DNA from 4 places in the Pseudoduganella sp. GW821-FHT05F09 genome. Region 2 is predicted to be linked to each of the others. Evidence: predicted binding sites of a transcription regulator. Region 2 holds the regulator's gene; each other region holds the start of a gene.

Region 1 (4,407 bases), on a different contig from region 2:
CCAATATTCCCACTGATTGCCGCCGAGCTCGCGCGCGCCGGCGGGATGGCGCACGGCCCAGCCTTCTGGCGCCGCATAGCGCACCCGGCAAGGCCCGTCGTGCGGCGCCACACGCAGGTAATTTCCCCCGAGCACAATCGAATTGGACTCCAGCCGCAGCGCGGCCATGCGGTAGGACAAGCCCAGCGCATTCGAACGCTGCTGTGCCGTGTAGCACGACCAGCCGTGGCGGTGGATTTCGATGGCCGTGCCGCTGGCGGGATCGAAGGCGCGCACCTCGCGCACGGCGCGGCTGAAACGCTCAAAATCGTAGTCGCCCGGCGCCAGGCCCGGGGCCAGCAGCGTGGTTTCGCGCGGCGTGAGCCCGGCAATGTGCAGCTGCACGCGCAGTTCCAGGAGCCCGGGGTCCAGTTCCACCTGATAGACCGGCTGCATGCGCATCCTCAGTAGCCCAGGTGGTAGGCCGGGTCCAGCCATTGCGGGCGGCGCAGGCCGAAATGCTCCTCCAGCATGCGCTCGGCGGTGCAGAAGGCGCCTTCCACCCAGCCCTGCTGGTCCGAATAGGCCTCGCCCACGATGTGGACCGCTTCGGCGCGGTCCGGCTTGCGCATGAAGGGCATCACGCGGTCCACCGCGTAGCCCGCCTGCCAGGCGTGGTAGCCGCCGCCGTAGGGGTCGGCCGACCAGTCCTTAAACCAGGTGACATAGGGCTGCGGAATGCTCACGCCGCTGCCGTGCAGCTCGCGCAGCTCCTTCATCACTTCGTTGACCATGCGCTGCGGCGCCTGCACGTTCTGCAGGCCTTGCAGCTCGGCGGGCGCCACCAGCGCCGTGGCGCGCGGCTGGAAGCGCTCGGGATGGCGCGCCAGCACCTGCCAGAACGGGGTGGCGCGCATGTCGTTGTAGCTGCCCAGCAGCAGCGAATGGCTGTTGGACGGGTCGGCGCCGAAGTAGTAGCACTGGCGCAGCGGCAGGTCGGTGATGGAATGGCCGGCCTGCGCGCCAAAGCTCTGCTGCCACCAGGGCTGCTCGAAGCCCATCAGTATCTTGTAGGACGGCTCGGGGATCACGGCGGCCAGGTTGCGCTGCAGCTCGTCGTTGCGGAAGAAGAAGCTGTCCTGCGCTAGCAGTTCCAGCGCGCGGCGCGGCATGGCCAGCACCACGCTGTTGGCGTGCACCGCCCACGGCGCGCGGCCCGGACGGTTCAGGAAGTGCAGGGTGTAGCGGTAGCCCGGCTTGCTGGAGCGGGTGAAGCCCAGCAGCTGGTTCTCGCGCCAGATGCAGGCGCCCGGCGCGGCCAGGTAGGCGTCCGCCAGGGCGTAGGCGATGCCGTCGTAGCCGCCGGCGATGGTCTTGTAGGCGGTGCCGGCATTGGAGAAGTCGCCCACCATATAGGGCAGCGCCTCGGCTGCGTTCCAGTTGATGGTGTTGGAGTAGTAGCCGCCGGCGTCGGCCAGGAAATTGTAGCCCTCCTGGCCCACGCGGTCCTTCAGCATGTTCCAGAAGCCCAGCTCGTTCACGAGCACGTCCTGGTAGGGGCCGGCGAAGCAGTAGCGCAGCTGCGGCTTGATGCGGCTCCAGTCCTCGGCGCTGAGCAGGAAGGTGTAGTCGTAGGCGCCGAAGTGCTTCACCTTGTCCGCGTAGCGCGCGTTGAACCACGGGTCGGCGGTCAGCACCTCGTACACTACCTTGTTGAACAGCTGGTCCGCGCTGTAGCCGATGTCGCCCTCGTTCAGCATGTAGCGTGTGAGCTGGCGGTCGCCGCGCGCCTGGGCGCGCTGCCAGGCGTCCGCGCGCAGGTACTGCTTGCGCAGGAAGGCGAACAGATGCGCGTTGTCGCCCATGGGGAAGGGCACGCTTTGCAGCGTTGGGCTGAACACCTGCTCGACCAGCGTGGCGATGATGCTTTGCGAAGCCATATAGCGCATGCCGCCCAGCTCGCCCACCACGTCCATGCCCGGCAGGGTGACCGATTCCAGGCGGCCGCCGATGCGGTCGTCCATTTCAAACAGCTGCACCTGGGAGCCGGGCAAGTCGCCATCGGCCACCATGCGCCACGCACTGTACAATCCAGCAGCGCCGCCGCCGATGATGGCGAGCTCGGTGCACAGGCCGTCCTGATAAGTGCTGTTCAGTGGCAGATTGGTCAGTTCGCTACGTGTTTTCATGTTGCTGCTCCTGCAATTCATCATTACTGGATGTCAATAGCAATCCCCATGCCTGCACGCAATATGGACAAACTGACCTGATTTGCATATTGCAACCCTTTCATTCCGTTAATTGACATGTCAAGCGGCGGGCTTTACATTGTCATTTACACTAGGAGAGAACTTTGGCTGCAGGCTTGAACGATTCCGATTACACGCTGACATCCCCACTGCGCGACGCGGAAGTGACGGGCGGGCCGGTGCTGGCGCTGACGGTGTTGTGGCATCCGGACCCGGCGCGAATCGGCGAACAGTATCTGGACGGCAGCGGCGACGGCGTGATCGAGCTGGGCCGCTTCATGCCCATGTTCAGCCGCCCCGGCAAGGACAGGCTGCCGCTCGGCTACGGCGGCATCTCGCGCCAGCCGCTGCGCATCGCGCGCACGCCAGACGGCGGCGTGGTCATCATGCCGCCGGACAGCCGCATGATCGTGGAGCTGGACGGCGAGGAAGTGTGCGGCGCGCAGCAGCTGGGCGCCGAGCGCGTGGCCGAGGGCGCCGTGCTGGGCCTGGGCCGCGCCGTGCTGCTGTGCCTGCACTGGGCCACCTCGCTGCCGCGCAACAACCCGGTGAAGGGCCTGCTGGGCGTGGGCAGCGCCGCCATCATGATGCGCGAGCAGGTGCGCGCGGCGGCGCAGACCAATATGCCGGTGCTGCTGCTGGGCGAAACCGGCAGCGGCAAGGAAGTGGCGGCGCGCGCCATCCACGCCATGGGGCCGCGCGCGGCAGCGCCGCTGGTGGCGGTGAACATGGCCACGCTGAACGAATCGCTGGCGGCGGTGGAGCTGTTCGGCGCCGCCAAAGGTGCTTATACCGGCGCGCAGACCGTGCGCGTGGGCCTGTTCGGCGAGGCCGACGGCGCCACCCTGTTCCTGGATGAAATCGGCAACACCCCGGCCGTGGTGCAGCCCATGCTGCTGCGCGTGCTGGAAAGCGGCGACTACCGGCCCGTGGGCGCGGCGGGCGACCGCCACAGCAGCGCGCGCCTGATCGCCGCCACCGACCAGGACCTGTACGGCGGCGCCTTCAACCACGCGCTGCTGCGGCGCCTGGAAAGCTATGTGATTCCAATGACGCCGCTGCGCGAGCGGCGCGAAGACATCGGCGTGCTGATCCAGCACTTCCTGGCCGAAGGCGGCGCGGCGCCGGAGGAATTCCCGTTTGCCCTGGTGAGCGACTGCGCCTGCTACGACTGGCCGGGCAATGTGCGCCAGCTGGCGCAGGTGGTGCGGCGCGCGCTGCTGTCGGTGCGCATGGGCGAGGTGCCGCTGCTGACCGCGCTGACGCGCAGCGTGGCGGCGCCGCAGGGCAGCGCAGCCCGGCTGGCTGCTGCTGCGGCCGCGCAGGGCGACGATAATGCTGCGGAAGCGGGCGCGTATCGCGGCGGGCAAGGACGGGTGGGGCAGGGGGCGGCAAGCAATGGCGGCGCCAGCCCGGCCGGGAATGGTTCAGCGGCGCCAGCGGAAGCCAAGCGCGGACGGCGCGCGATGCCGGATCACGCGGAAGTGTTGGCCGCAATGGACGGCAACGGCTGGCGCATCCTGAGCGCCGCGCAATCGCTGGGGATCTCGCGGCCGACCATGTACAAGCTGCTGGATGAACATCCGCAGATCCGGCGACCCGAGCGGATTGCCGAAGAAGAACTGCGCAGCGCGCTGACGGCCTGCGACGGCGCCGTCGACCGCTGCGCCGCGCAGCTTAAAACGCCTGCCGAGGCGCTGAGGCGCTACCTCGGGGCGCTTGGCATTGCGTAGGGATTAGGTGCCGTTACCAACTTCGAGTTCAGGGCCGCCCGCAACTGCGCGCAATTCGTCTTCCGTCAGTGGGCGCATTTCAGGCGCAATATTTTTTGCCGACGTTTCGCCAGCAAAGACTTTGCGAATGCTGGAGAAAATGGATTCGTGTTGTGTGTTTTGCATATTGAGTCCTTAAAATTGATAAGTAGGAACACAACATCATACAGCGTTTTGCGCTAAGGAAATACACACATTGTCATCGTTATTGGCGGCTACGCTATCGAATTCCGATGGCTACATGGTTGCAGTCCCGTTCGGTCACGAATGTGGTGCTGGATGAACGTCAGCAGATCCGGCGACCCGAGCGAGTCGCTGAATTAGAACTGAGCAGCATGCTGGCAGCCTTTGAAGGTGCTGTTGGCCGTGCGCCGCGCAGCTTAAAACGCCATCAGAGGCGCTGCAGC
Region 2 (4,407 bases):
GACTTCGTGTTCGATGTGCGGGCGATTCCGAATCCTTATTACGACCTGGCGCTGCGCCCGATGACGGGCCGCGACGCGCCGGTGATCGCCTTCCTGGACGCGCAGCCCAGCGCGGAGGAAATGTTCAAGGATATCCGCGACTTCGTCAGCAAGTGGCTGCCGTCGTTCAAGACCGATAACCGCAGCTATCTGACGGTGGCGGTGGGCTGCACGGGCGGGCAGCACCGCTCGGTGTATATGGCCGAGCGGCTCGCGCGGCATTTCCATCCGACGGAACGTGTGGTGTTGCGGCACCGCGAGCAGTCGTGATGGATCAGGGCGCGTAACCCGCCGTCACAGGTGGCGCAAAGGATGGGCGTGCGCTGGCCACGGCGGCGCGAAAAAGGCCTCCACCATCTCCGGCGTCACCTCCTCCAGCGTGGCGGGCGACCATTTCGGCGCGTTGTCCTTGTCGATCACCAGCGCGCGCACGCCTTCCAGCACTTCTCCATGTTCGAAATTGCGGCGCACCAGGTTGCGCTCCATGCGCAGGCAGTCCGCCACGTCCATCCGCGCGCCGCGCTTCAACAGCTCCAGCGTCACGCACATCATCAGCGGCGAGCGGCTTTGCATGGCTTTCAGCGCCTTCTGCGCGAACGCGCCCTCGTCGCCCGCCAGCGAGGCCATGATGGCCGCCACGCTGTCCGCCGCGAAGTGACGCTCGATGGCGGCGCGTTCGGTTTCCAGCACGCCAGCGCCAGCACTGCCCACGCCGCCCGCAAAGGCCGCGACCGCATCGCGCAGCCCTGCGCCCGGCGTGGCCTGCAGCAGCTCGCCCAGCGCGCTCCAGCGGGCCTCCGGCACGTAGTAGTCCGCCAGGCCCACGTACAGCGCGTCGGCCGCGCCCACGGTCAGCCCGGTCAGGCCCAGGTAGCGCCCCAGGCTGCCCGGCGCGTGCGACAGGAAATGGCTGCCGCCCACGTCCGGGAACAGGCCGATGTTCACTTCCGGCATGGCCATCTTGGTGCGGTCGGTCACGATGCGCACGCCGCAGCCGGGGCCGCCCTGCGAGATGCCCATGCCGCCGCCCATCACCACGCCGTCCATTAATGCGATATACGGTTTAGGGTAATAGTGGATCAGGTGGTTGAGGGCGTATTCCTCGGTGAAGAAGTCCTCCAGCAGCGCGCTGCCGCCCTGCGGCGTGGCGTTGCCCACTTCATGGAAGAAGCGGATGTCGCCGCCGGCGCAAAAGGCCTTCGCGCTGCTGCTGCGGATCACGACGGCGGCCACGGCGGCATCGCCGCGCCAGGCCAGCAGCGCGGCGGTCAGCGCGCGCACCATGGACAGGGACAGGGAGTTGAGCGCCTTGGGGCGGTCGAGGGTGATGATGCCGGCGGCGTTGGCAACCTGGGTGATGACGTGCTCGCTCATGGCTGATTGTCTCAATAATTGTTAGACAGCCATTTTAGCGCGGGCGCAAAAAAGGGCGCCAGATGCGCCCTTTGTTGGGAGTGCCGGTGACCGTCTTATGCGGTGGCGGCAGGCTCGTACGTGTCCGGGAGATGCTTGATGGCGTCGTGGCCATGCTCCTGCACTTTGGCCTTGTACTTCATGACTTGGCGGTCCAGTTTGTCGATCAGCGTATCGATGGCAGCATACAGGTCTTGCGACAGGCTTTCCACGTACACAGTCTTGCCGGACATGCGCAGGTTGATCTCGGCTTTTTGCCTTTTGTCTTTCTCGGTGAGGTTATCTACAGTCAGGATGACAGCAATATCAATAACTTGATCGAAATGGCGCTTTACCCGTTCCAGCTTGTTCTGCACGTATTCACGGATGGCGGGGGTCACTTCGAGATGATGTCCACTGATGGTGAGATTCATACACACTCCTAAAGATAAGGGCTCATGCGCTATCGAATGTTATTTGAGCGCAGGGGAACCCAAGTAAAACTACAAAGCTTTACGCAGACTTACCGGAGGGATTTTCAAGGCTTCGCGATATTTGGCAACAGTCCGTCGCGCAATTACCATGCCCTGTTCTCCCAGCATGTCCGCAATCTTACTGTCGGATAAAGGATTTTTCGGGTCTTCAGCTCCTGTCAGTTGCACTATCAGCGCCCGTATCGCCGTCGAGGATGCTTCTCCTCCTGCTTCGGTGGCGACGTGGCTGCCAAAGAAATATTTCAACTCAAACATCCCATGCGGAGTCAGCATGTATTTCTGAGTTGTTACCCGAGAAATAGTGCTCTCGTGTAGTCCCAGTGTATCAGCAATTTCACGCAACACAAGGGGTCTCATGGCAACCGCGCCATGGCTGAAAAAGTTCTTTTGCCTTTCTACTATCGCCTGCGCCACGCGCAAAATCGTGTCGAAACGCTGGCGCATATTCTTGATCAGCCACTTGGCTTCCTGCAGCTGCGCGCCCATGGCCGACTCGCCCTTGCCCTGCTTGAGCATGTTGGCGTACAGCGCGTTTACGCGCAGGCGCGGCATCACGTCGTTGTTCAAGGAGACCTGCCAGCCATTGCGCGCCTTCTTCACGATCACATCCGGCACCACGTAGTCGGACACGTCGGAAGCGAACTCGGCGCCCGGGTGCGGATTGCACTGGCGTATCACCGCCTGCGCTTCGCGCAGGTCCTCGTCGTCGCAATCGAGGGCTTTTTTCAGCTTGTTGAATTCGCGCTGCGCGAACCAGGCCAGGTGTTTTTCCACGATGCAGATGGCCATGCGGCGCGTGACCAGCGGCACGCCGGGCATGCGCTTGATCTGCAGCGCCAGGCACTCGGAGGCGCTGCGCGCGCCCACGCCGATGGGGTCGAAACTTTGCAGCAGGGTCAGCGCCGTTTGCAGCTCTTCCAGCTCCACGTCCGCCTCTTCCGGCAGGCGTGCATGGATCTCTTCCAGCGGCTCTTCCAGATAGCCGTTCTCGTCCAGCGCGTCGATGATGAGCTCCATCAGCACGCGGTCGCGCGGCTGCTGCACGGTCACGCGCATCTGCTCCATCAGGTGCTCGCGCAGGGTGCAGTGGCTCGCTTCGAGCTGCGGGCGCGAGTCCTCGTCGTCCGGCGCCTTGCTGCGGCCGGCGTCGCTCCAGTCGGTGTCGGCCTCGGCGCCGCTGGCGCTGTCGCCGCCGGCGCCGTCGAAGGGATCGCCCTCGCCGGCCGGCGCGCTGTCCTGCGCCGGCGCGCCCACGTCGGCGGGCGACGCGTCGGCGCCGTCGGACTGGGTCTGGTTGATGGCGCCGTCGCCGAGCAGGCGCAGCGAGCGGTCCAGCGGATCATCCAGGCGCTCCAGCAGCGGATTTTCGCCCAGCAGCTGTTCCAGTTCCTGGTGCAGCTCCAGCGTGGACAGCTGCAGCAATCGGATCGACTGCTGCAGTTGCGGCGTCAGCGCCAGGTGCTGAGAGGTGCGGAGTTGCAGTGACTGTTTCATGGGCTGGGTCAGGAATTACATGCGGAAGTGTTCGCCGAGGTAGACGCGCCGCACCGATTCGTCGGCGATGATGTCGTCCGGACGGCCGGACGCCAGCACGCTGCCCTGGTTGATGATGTAGGCGCGGTCGCAAATGCCCAGCGTCTCGCGCACGTTGTGGTCGGTGATCAGCACGCCGATGCCGCGCTCCTTGAGGAAGCGCACGATGCGCTGGATCTCGATCACGGCGATCGGATCGACGCCGGCGAACGGCTCGTCGAGCAGCACGAAGCGCGGGTTGGTGGCCAGCGCGCGCGCAATCTCCACCCGGCGGCGCTCGCCGCCCGACAGCGACAGCGCCGCGTTCTCGCGCAGCTTCTCGATCTGCAGGTCGGCCAGCAGGCGGTCCAGGCGCTCGTTGATCTCCTGCTTGCTCAGCGCCTTGCCGTTGACCTTCTGGATCTCCAGCACGGCGCGGATGTTCTCCTCCACCGTCAGCTTGCGGAACACCGAAGCCTCCTGCGGCAGGTAGGACAGGCCCAGCGTGGCGCGCTGGTGGATGGGCATGCTCGACACGTCCACGCCGGCGATGTCGATGCTGCCCGCGTCGGACGGCACCAGGCCCACGATCATGTAGAAGGAGGTGGTCTTGCCGGCGCCGTTGGGGCCCAGCAGGCCCACCACTTCGCCGCATTCCACCTGCAGCGACACGTCGTGCACCACCTGGCGCTTGCCGTAGGACTTCTGCAGTCCGCGCACCACCAGGGTGCTGGCGCAGCTTTGCATTGCTTCAGCCATGGTTATTTCCCCGCTGGCGGTTGCTGTACCGGCGCGGCCGGCGCAGCAGGAGCGGCCGGGGCGGCCGGCTTGGGCGTGGACGGCTGGATCACCATGGTGCCGCGGCCGCCGCCGGTCTTGCCTTCGCCGCTGGCGGTGTTGCGCACGCTGAACTGCTCGCGGCGGCTGTCGTAGGAGATGAACTCGCCCGACACTTCGTCGCTCGGCTTGC
Region 3 (4,407 bases), on a different contig from region 2:
GACGAAGGAGTTGGAATCGAAGTTCTTCGGATCGACGATGGTGCTGTTGATGTTGGTGAAGACCTTGAATTCGTCGGCGCAGCGGATGTCGTAGCCGTAAGACGAAGTGCCGTAGGAGATCACTTTGCGGCCGTTTTCAGCCCGCACCTGGCCCGGCTCGAAAGGCTCGATCATGCCGTGCTGTTCCGCCATGCGGCGTATCCATTTGTCGCTCTTAATTGCCATCGCAAAAACCATTTCTCAAGATTGCAGGGAGGCGCCAGCTTGCGCCAACGCCATTTCACCCGGGATTTTACGCGAAAGGCCTGCTTTCAAGAACAAATTTGCAAGCTCAAGCCCGCTGGCGGGACCGCTGGCTGCGCACCGCCCCCTGCTGCGCCAGCAGTTGCGAGATCATCTCGTGCGTCACCTGGGCCGTCAGTTCGGGCGATTCCATGGGGAACAAATGGCCGCCGGGGATGATGCGGAAATTGCCGCCGACCAGGCGGCGGGTGGCGTCCAGGCCGGCCTGGCGGTTTTCCACCGACTCGCTGCCGCCGATAAAGCCGGCCGGCACCTTCACGCCGCGCCGCACCAGGCCGCCGATATGGTGCGGCAGGCTGCGGTAGACCGCCGTTTCATTCTCGCGCGTGAAGCGCAGCTGCACGCCGTCCGGATGCGGCTTCAGGCCGGCGGCGATATAGTCTTCCAGCACGCCGGGCGCCCAGGCAGCGAAAATCTCTTTCGAGGCGAAGTGCTGGTGCGCGGCTTCCGCGTCCGGCCATACATTGCGGCGCTTCTCGGAGAAGCGCGCCGGAGAAAATTTGTTGGCCACCGACCAGTTGCGCGTCACCCGCAGCAACATGGCGCGCCAGCCCGCCACCACGGGAGAATCCAGCATCACCACGCAGCGCACCAGGTCCGGCCGCATGGCGGACACCATCACGCTCAGCATGCCGCCCAGCGAGTGGCCCAGCAGGATCACGGGCTCGGTGTAGCGGCTTTCCAGCTCGTCCACCAGTTCCTGCACCAGTTGCGGCCAGCCGGTGCCCACCGGATAAGCCGGATTGTGGGCATGCATGTCCAGCGCGGAAATATCGTAGTGCTGGCCCAGCAGCTCGAACAGGCGGCGGTAAGTGCCGGCCGGATAACTGTTGGCGTGGGAAAAGTGCAGCTTGGGTTTGTTCATTTTTGTAGTGTCTCCTTGGGGCCATTGTAAGGAGACCTGCGGCAAAAAAATAGAACGCTTGCTCTAATTCATTCCTGCTGGGGGGACACGGGCGACCCCGGCAGGGAACCGCCCGTGTTTGCAGCTTACGGCCTGTTATCAGGCAGCCGGCTGCCGACGGCGGCGGGCAGCCACCATGCCCAGCAGGCCGATGCCGGCAAGCGCCAGGGCGCCCGGTTCAGGCACGGCGCGTGCGTTGAAGTCCAGGATGCCCGCTTCGGAAGCAATTGCCACTACAGTCGCGCCTACGCAGTTCGGCGTATCGCAGCTCAGGCCTTGCGAGGTATTGTTGAAGGCCGTGAAGGCGGCGTCGTAGAACGGGAACGGCCATGAGAAGTACTCGGAGCCGGCGGCGGTCAGAGTCCAGCCGATGTTCAGATTCTGGTATGCGCCACCCAGGGCGTCCAGGCCGCCAAGGCCGCTGTGCACCACGTTGGAGGACGCCAGCAGTATGTCCACGCTGCCCGCCTGGTCCACGGTCGGATTGCCGGCCAGCGAAGCGGCGGTATAGACGTTGTCGTTACCAGGATCGGCATACAGCTCGAACGACATATTCGACGCCCCGCAGCTCACGCCAGGGGCCAGGGGGCCGCTGCAGTCTAACGTCTGGTGAAACACAGCGTAAAGGCCGTAGTCCAGGTTGACACGGCTGAGGCCGGTAGACACGCCGGTATTGTTCAGAGCAAAGCCGTTGAAGAAGGCGTAGCCGTCCGAGGTGTAGGTGCTGCCGCTGCCGGTATAGGCGATCCGGTTCGACGAGAAGCCATTGATGGCGGTCGCCTGGAACGGCGCGCCGGCGGTCGATAGCACCCCGCCGCCGAAATTGGGGTTGACAGTGAACAGCGAGACGGCGCCCGCCTCGGCTGCACTGAGCGCACCGGCCAGCACCATGGCCTGCACTGCGAGACTGCGCAGCCGTTTAGTAATTTTCGTCATTTTTATTCTCCAGAGGGGTAAGTGACTTTCATGGACATCAAATATGACCAAGTTAGAAAATATGATCACGCAGCCACCCTAGCAAACCCCGTGCCAGAGAAAATAAATACATCGTTAACAACGACTTAGAATAACTATCATATGTTTACAAGTTTTAATAAAATATTAATTGTAAGGTTTACCGACACTAGCTTCTATTTACATGTAAAACATGAAGTGTTATATGTTTTATTATCGAAAAGTTAAATTCCTAATGGAAATTTAAAATACACTCGCCATCACATAATATTATTTACAGCAGGTTGTAAAGAGCGGCAATATACGCGGAAAATCACGCCGATTATTAGGCGCGGATTACCAGATAGAGAGAATGTGTGAGAATCGGCGCCGGGCGGCGCCGATGGGAGGAAATAATCGGGTGTACTTTGCCTGCTAGTCCATCATTAATTCCGACAAGGGCTTGCGTTCGGCGCGCGCAAACGGCGCCGGGCCTTCGCCCAGGCGGCCCATGAATACCGGATGGCGGCCGTCGCCGGCAATCATGGGCTCGGAGCGCAGCCGCAGCGCCTCGGCCTGGCGCTGCAACTGGTCCAGCTGGCTGAAACGGCGTCCTTCTTTTACATAGCGGGCGAAGATCAGCGGCGTCATTTCCGGCTGCATGAACAGGCCCAGCGCAGTCAGGCTCAGCCAGAAGCGCTGCAAGGCACGGCCCGCAGCGACGAAGTCGTCTATGGTGCGCGGCTCCTGCCTGGCCTGCAGCACGAAATGCGCGGCACACATCAGGCTGGGCACAAAATCCATTTGCACGCGCGGCGCCCAGGTTCCCAGCAAGGCATTCACGGTCGACAGCCGGCCCCAGCTTGCCATCGCCCATTTCATCAGCCGCAGGGTCAGCGGGTCGGCGCCCAGGGCCTGGTCAGGAACCCGGTCCGGACTGCGTGCCACACCCCAATGGATGATGCGCTTGTGCACTTCGTAGGCCTCCGGCATGGTCAGGCGCAGTCTTGCATTGCGGTACATCAGCTGCGCCGCCTGCATCTTTTCGCTGCCGGTTTCCAGCCAGCGCACCGCATACCCCGGCCCCACGGACGCCTCCAGCACAGCCTTTTCCTGCCCGGTAAGCGGGCGCGTCTTCATGGCGCGCCGCTGCACCGCGCGCGTGGTGATGTGTGCGGCCAGCGGGTCGGCGGCCAGGCCGGGCTCCGGCTCAAAATACACGTCGAATATCAGGTAGGCATCCTCGGATGGCGGGCGCTCACGCCTTACCACGCGTATGCGCAGGCCGTGCACCGTCGCCGCAATGGCGATAGTTTCCAGCAAGGCGCCGAAGGCGATCTGGCTGGCGTGGCCGTCCAGGTCGTAAACACAGTCCGCGCGGGTGTCCCGGGCGTGGATGACCAGATGCTGCGGGCCGGCGATCTGGAAACGGTGCGACTGCACGTTGTCGCCGCTGGGAGCCCAGCGCGCCAGATCCAGTATTTGCTCGATGACGGACGGATTCTTCATTGTTGCCGCAAGCTCTTGGTGTAAAAATGGCGGCCGATCTGGATCGCCAGCCACTGCAGGGGGTGGCGGTTGCCGCCGGGGCGCCAGGTGTGGACGTATTTATCCAGGAAGGCGTCGTATTGCGTAGCGTGTGGAGCCGCAAGCACCCTGCCCCGCCCCAGCAAGATCTTCAAGGCCTGCGTTCCGGCCACGCCGGCGCACAGCTGGCAGGCCATCACCGTGGACGGCCCGCGCCGCTCGGCCAGATTGACGGCGGACGGCTCCACCAGATACGGCCGGTGCAAGCCGGCCGGCGCCAGGCCTATCAGGAAGCGCAAAGCCTTTTCCGGCTCGGACAGATTACCCCAGCGGAAATATTCCTCGAAGCTCATCTTGCCCGGCATAAAATTCAAGCTGGCAACGCCCATGCCCAGCGGCGCGGCCATGGTAGCCGGTATGCCGCGCTGCTGGCACATTGCGTAGGTTTGCGCGCGGGCGTCAAAGGCGAAGAAATCCAGCCCGTCCACGTACAGGTCCACTCCGTCCAGAAACTGCTCCAGATTGCCGGGGTTCACGCCTTCGGGGAAGATCCGCAGGTCCATCTCCGGGTTGATGTCGAGCGCCATGCGCGCCGCCACGTCCACCTTGGGCTGGCCCAGGGTGGACACGAAAGCGCCCGCCTGCCGGTTGAAGTTGGCGATGTCGAACGTGTCGAAGTCCGCGATGTGGAAGGCGCCTATCCCCAGCCTGGCCAGCGCCAGCAAGTGATAGCCGCCCAC
Region 4 (4,407 bases), on a different contig from region 2:
GACGCACCGCCGCCGCCGGGGCGACTCGATGGAAGGCGTGTCCAAGGATTTTATGGAACAGAAGGGCGGCCCGGCCATGATCAAGCCGCCCAGCGGCAAGGAGCAGCGCACCAACAGCCCGCTGCTGCTGCTGGGGCTGTACCGCGAGATGTACCGCTACAGCCGCAAGAACGGCATCCGTTACTGGTATGCCGCCATGGAGCGCTCGCTGGCGCGCTCGCTGGAAAAGATGGGGTTCCGCTTCGTCCCCATCGGGCCGCAGGTGGACTATTACGGGCCGGTCACGCCCCATATGGTCGACTTGAATGAGCTGAATGAACGATTGAAGCAGGAAAACCGTTTTCTGGCCGCGTGGTTCAATGATGAACCCATCCCTTTCTGGACCCTGGTGAAAACCATGGTCGGCACGTTCATGATAGGGCGGACCAGGAAGAAATAAACCGTAGGAGTGTCCGCTGTATGGCGCATGTTTTGGAAGTCCCCGGCTATCACAGCGTACTGTCCCACCAGGAATATCAGGCCCATGCGGAAACCGTGGACCATGCCAACAGCAAGATATTCCGTTCCTACCGCGGCGACCTGCACGGCGCGGTGCCGCACGATATTTTCCGCCTGCGCTACGACGTGTATTGCATCGAATGCGCCTTCCTGCCGCAAACCGAGCAGGCCGGCGGCATGGAAGTCGACGAATACGAAACCCGCGCGCTGCACGTGGCCGCCTACTCGATGGACGAGACCCTGATCGGCACGGTGCGCCTGGTGCAGCCGGAGGCCGGCCAGCCCTACCCCTTCGAACGCCACTGCGCCGTGTTTGACGGCTACGTGCATCCGCCGCGCGAGTTGTCCTGCGAGATTTCCCGCCTGGCCGTGCGCAAGGACCATCGCCGCCGCCGGGCCGACAGCCTGGACGGCGTGCCCGGCCTGCCGGCGCTGGCGCCGGTGGCCGAGCGCCGCCACGGCGAACGGCGCCGCGTGTCGCCCATGCTGCTGTTCGGCATGTACCGCGAAATGTACCGCCACAGCCGCGACACCGGCATCCGCTACTGGTATGCCGCCATGGAGCGCGCGCTGGCGCGCTCGCTGCAGGGCATGGGCTTCGGCTTCGAGCCGATCGGCCCGCCGGCCGACTACTACGGCGCGGTGGTGCCCTACGTGCTGGACCTGCGCCAGATGGAGGCCGGCCTGGCCGACCACAATCCGGCCCTGGTGGCCTGGCTGCAGGAGCACCCCGAAGCGTTCAGTCCGCGCTGATCTTGATCTTCTTGGTGATGTGGTTGCGGAAGCTGTGCACCACGATGTAGGGCGCGCTGGGCACCTCCAGCCCGGCCAGCATGTCGTGCATCATCGCCAGCCCCATCGAGCCGACCGTGAAGCTGCCCACCGAAATCTGCGAGGCCGGGCAGGGGCGGCCGTCCTCCATGATGGTCAGCGCGCGGCCGACCTGCTCGACCACCTGGGCGTCCAGGTGGATGCCGATGCGCCCCATGATTTTGCCAAACACGTTCGAATAGCTGACGTCGCCCTCCGCCGTGGCGGCGGCCACGTCCTTGGCGATGATGTCGGCCAGCGATTCCGGCGCGTCCGGCGGGAAGTGCAGCACGCCGGCGCCGAAGCCGATCGACAGCGCCGTGAAGATATGCTTGCCCATGGCCTTGGCCGTGCCGTGCAGGTGCAGGATGGCTTCCAGGTCGAGGAAGTCGATGGTGTCGAACACGATGTCGACCTTGCTCACCAGCTCAGCCACGTTGCTCTTGTCCAGGTTGGCCTGGATGGTCTCCACCTGCGCGGTCGGATTGATGCGCAGGATCTGCTTTTTCAGCGCTTCCACCTTGGAGCGGCCGATGTCCTCGAAGTCGAAGAACTGGCGGTTCAGATTGTGCATGTCCACCGTGTCGCCGTCGATCAGCACGAAGTGCTGGAAGCCCATGCGGGTGGCGGCCACGGGCAGCGCGCTGCCCAGCCCGGCGCCGGCGATCAGCAGCCGCGTTTCGCGTATCTTGGCCTGCGTGGCCTTGTTTACATAGCCGTCATTGCGGGTGACGAAGCGGTCATAGTCGAATTCGATAGCCATGGCATGGAACCCCATTAGTGTGTGGAAAAGTGGGCCGCGCGGGCGGCGGAGTAATTACAGATTGGCAATACCATAGTAGCGCAAGGCGCGCTTTCTGCCCAGTCTGCTGCCTTGTCGGTTTTCTTTACACGGCAGGCTGGACCGTGCAGAAAAAGCGGCGCCGAAACTTTCCCAGCAGTAGTAAACAACGGCGGATTTGGCAGGCGGGACAGGCTTTGCGGGATGGCGGGCCGTGATACTGTCCGGCTGGCAACAAATGTCACATCGGCTGTCGGATTTCTTTACAGACGTGGCAAAAATAACAAAATCACGGCGCCGTGCCTGCGGATCGAACTGCCTGTATTTGCTGGGGGAAAGGGCGCTCCAAGCCCATTTTTAAACGAGCTGGCACGCCGATTGCTTTAGTGGGTATGTGACGCTAACACTGACAGCGCCCCCCAACACACTGGAGATACAAAGATGAAACTCAAAAAATTGCTGGCAGCAGTTGCCGTGGGATTCGCAGCAACGTCCGCGATGGCAGCGCCTGTTAGCCTGGACGCGATCTCGGGCAGCCTGACGGTCAAGATGACCGGCCTGACCACCGAAACCAACCTCACCGCCGGCTCGACCGAAACGACCTGGGGCATTGGCGCCATCAATCAGCTGCTGTCGACCAATGGCGACACCTGGAGCGCCGGCACCAACGGCCAGTACCTGTATTACATGATCTACGGTATTGCGGACCAAGGTATCACGGGCACCAGCCCCAACGTCAACATCTTCAACACCGGCGCAACCGGCGGCGGGGCTGACGGCAAGATCCACTTCGACCTGTACCTGTCGGATCACCAGATCACCTCGATCGACTCGAGCTTCACCGCCCTGGTTTCGGACCGCAACGGCTACAACGGCTACGCGGCCTATAACACGCTCGGCCCAGCATGGCTGCAAGCAGTTTTCACGCCAGGCCTGATTGCTGCCGACGACCCGGACACCCCATGGGATGAAACCCTGACCTCGCTGTTCCAGACCGCGTCGAGCTCGTCCCTGCCAGCAACCGGCGCCGGCTCCTTCTACGCCGACGTCGTTGGCGGCACCGACTATGACCGCTGGAACACCAACACCCAGGACGGCCGTGACATGTTCGGTACCTTCACGCTGAGCCAGAACGGCATTACGCCGGGAGCCCAAGTGCCTGACCACGGCACCTGCCCAACCGCATCCGTCCTGGACAACACCTGCTTCGCTGGCTACATCAGCGATCCTATCGTGGCCAACCGCCTGCCTGAGCCTACTTCGCTGGCTCTGTTCGGTCTGGGCCTGGCCGGCCTGGCCGGCCTGCGCCGCCGCAAGCAGCAGTAATCCTGCGCCGCTCCGGCGGCCGATGAACCCGCCTGGGAAACCCGGCGGGTTTTTTTTATTTGAGCGGCGGCGTGGGGTGCAGCGCGTGCTTGTACAGGCGCGCCAGGCGCTTCACGTATTCCTGGGTTTCCGCATACGGCGGCACCCCCTTGTACTGGTCGACCGCCTTTTCGCCGGCGTTGTAGGCCGCCGCCACCAGCTGCACGTCGCCCCGGAAGTAGGCCAGCAGCCAGCGCAGATAGGCCAGGCCGCCGCGGATGTTCTGCTCGGGATCGAAGGCGTCCTTGACGCGGAAGCGTTCGGCCGTTTCCGGTATCAGCTGCATCAGTCCCTGCGCGTTTTTCGGCGACACGGCGCGCGCGTTGAAACCGGACTCGATGGCGATGATGGCCATCGCCAGCCGCGGGTCGACGTCGAACTGCGGCGCCAGCGCCTCCACCAGCGCGCCGATCTGCTTGCTGGCGGCCTGGGTGTAGAGCACGCGCGGTTCGGGCGGCATGGCGACCGGCGGCGTGTCCGGCAGCAAACAGGCCGGCAGCGGCGTGCCGGGCGCGGTATTGGTCATGTGCAGCATGGCCTGCGCCTGCGGATGGCCCTGCGCGGCGGCCAGCGCGAACAGCTGGGATGCCGCGCCGTCGTCGCGCGCCGCGCCGCGCCCGTTGGCCAGCATCCAGCCCAGCGCGTACTGCGCTTGCGCGTCGCCCAGGCGGGCGGCGCGGCAATACAGGGCCAGCGCCTGCGGCAGGTCGCGCGGCACGCCTTCGCCGTGCTCGAGACGCACGGCGGCGGCCATCAGTTCGGCGGCCGGGCCGGCCGCGTCGGCCGCCAGCGCCGGCGGCAGCGCCGACAACTGTGCCGACAACAGCGCCGCCAGCGCGCCTGCGCGCGCGGCCCTAGTGTGCCGGAAAGTGGATCGCTGCATGCTGCACCTTTGTGCTGCCCGACGATGCTTAATTGTAGAGCAGTCAGGGCTGTTCGGCCTGATCTTTGTC

The links. Region 2 encodes sigma-54, which starts transcription at its own class of promoters, with help from an activator protein. Its sites were predicted from a motif close to TGGCANGNAANCTGCTTT; they were not measured.
Region 1: AC07S4_RS26880 (flavin monoamine oxidase family protein) is a predicted target of sigma-54. The motif match lies at 2,205-2,222, and genes of this name have one in related genera.
Region 3: pepA (flocculation-associated PEP-CTERM protein PepA) is a predicted target of sigma-54. The motif match lies at 2,222-2,239, and genes of this name have one in related genera.
Region 4: AC07S4_RS17355 (PEP-CTERM sorting domain-containing protein) is a predicted target of sigma-54. The motif match lies at 2,457-2,474, and genes of this name have one in related genera.

What each region holds. Positions count from the first base shown of each region.
Region 1 is NZ_JBWKSD010000010.1:118,764-123,170, forward strand. Features, by position in the region: gene AC07S4_RS26875 (M61 family metallopeptidase) at 1-435, opposite strand, end outside; gene AC07S4_RS26880 (flavin monoamine oxidase family protein) at 444-2,168, opposite strand; gene AC07S4_RS26885 (sigma-54-dependent transcriptional regulator) at 2,345-3,961, shown strand; gene AC07S4_RS26890 (hypothetical protein) at 3,965-4,126, opposite strand.
Region 2 is NZ_JBWKSD010000007.1:90,104-94,510, reverse strand. Features, by position in the region: gene rapZ (RNase adapter RapZ) at 1-309, shown strand, start outside; gene AC07S4_RS22175 (enoyl-CoA hydratase/isomerase family protein) at 334-1,413, opposite strand; gene hpf (ribosome hibernation-promoting factor, HPF/YfiA family) at 1,509-1,865, opposite strand; gene AC07S4_RS22165 (RNA polymerase factor sigma-54) at 1,935-3,419, opposite strand; gene lptB (LPS export ABC transporter ATP-binding protein) at 3,435-4,196, opposite strand; gene lptA (lipopolysaccharide transport periplasmic protein LptA) at 4,199-4,407, opposite strand, start outside.
Region 3 is NZ_JBWKSD010000001.1:580,350-584,756, reverse strand. Features, by position in the region: gene dcd (dCTP deaminase) at 1-225, opposite strand, end outside; gene AC07S4_RS02455 (alpha/beta fold hydrolase) at 332-1,168, opposite strand; gene pepA (flocculation-associated PEP-CTERM protein PepA) at 1,307-2,143, opposite strand; gene AC07S4_RS02445 (nitroreductase family protein) at 2,576-3,649, opposite strand; gene AC07S4_RS02440 (ThiF family adenylyltransferase) at 3,646-4,407, opposite strand, start outside.
Region 4 is NZ_JBWKSD010000005.1:100,659-105,065, reverse strand. Features, by position in the region: gene AC07S4_RS17370 (PEP-CTERM/exosortase system-associated acyltransferase) at 1-439, shown strand, start outside; gene AC07S4_RS17365 (PEP-CTERM/exosortase system-associated acyltransferase) at 460-1,251, shown strand; gene AC07S4_RS17360 (ThiF family adenylyltransferase) at 1,238-2,071, opposite strand; gene AC07S4_RS17355 (PEP-CTERM sorting domain-containing protein) at 2,531-3,415, shown strand; gene AC07S4_RS17350 (lytic transglycosylase domain-containing protein) at 3,471-4,337, opposite strand; gene AC07S4_RS17345 (nucleotidyltransferase domain-containing protein) at 4,381-4,407, opposite strand, start outside.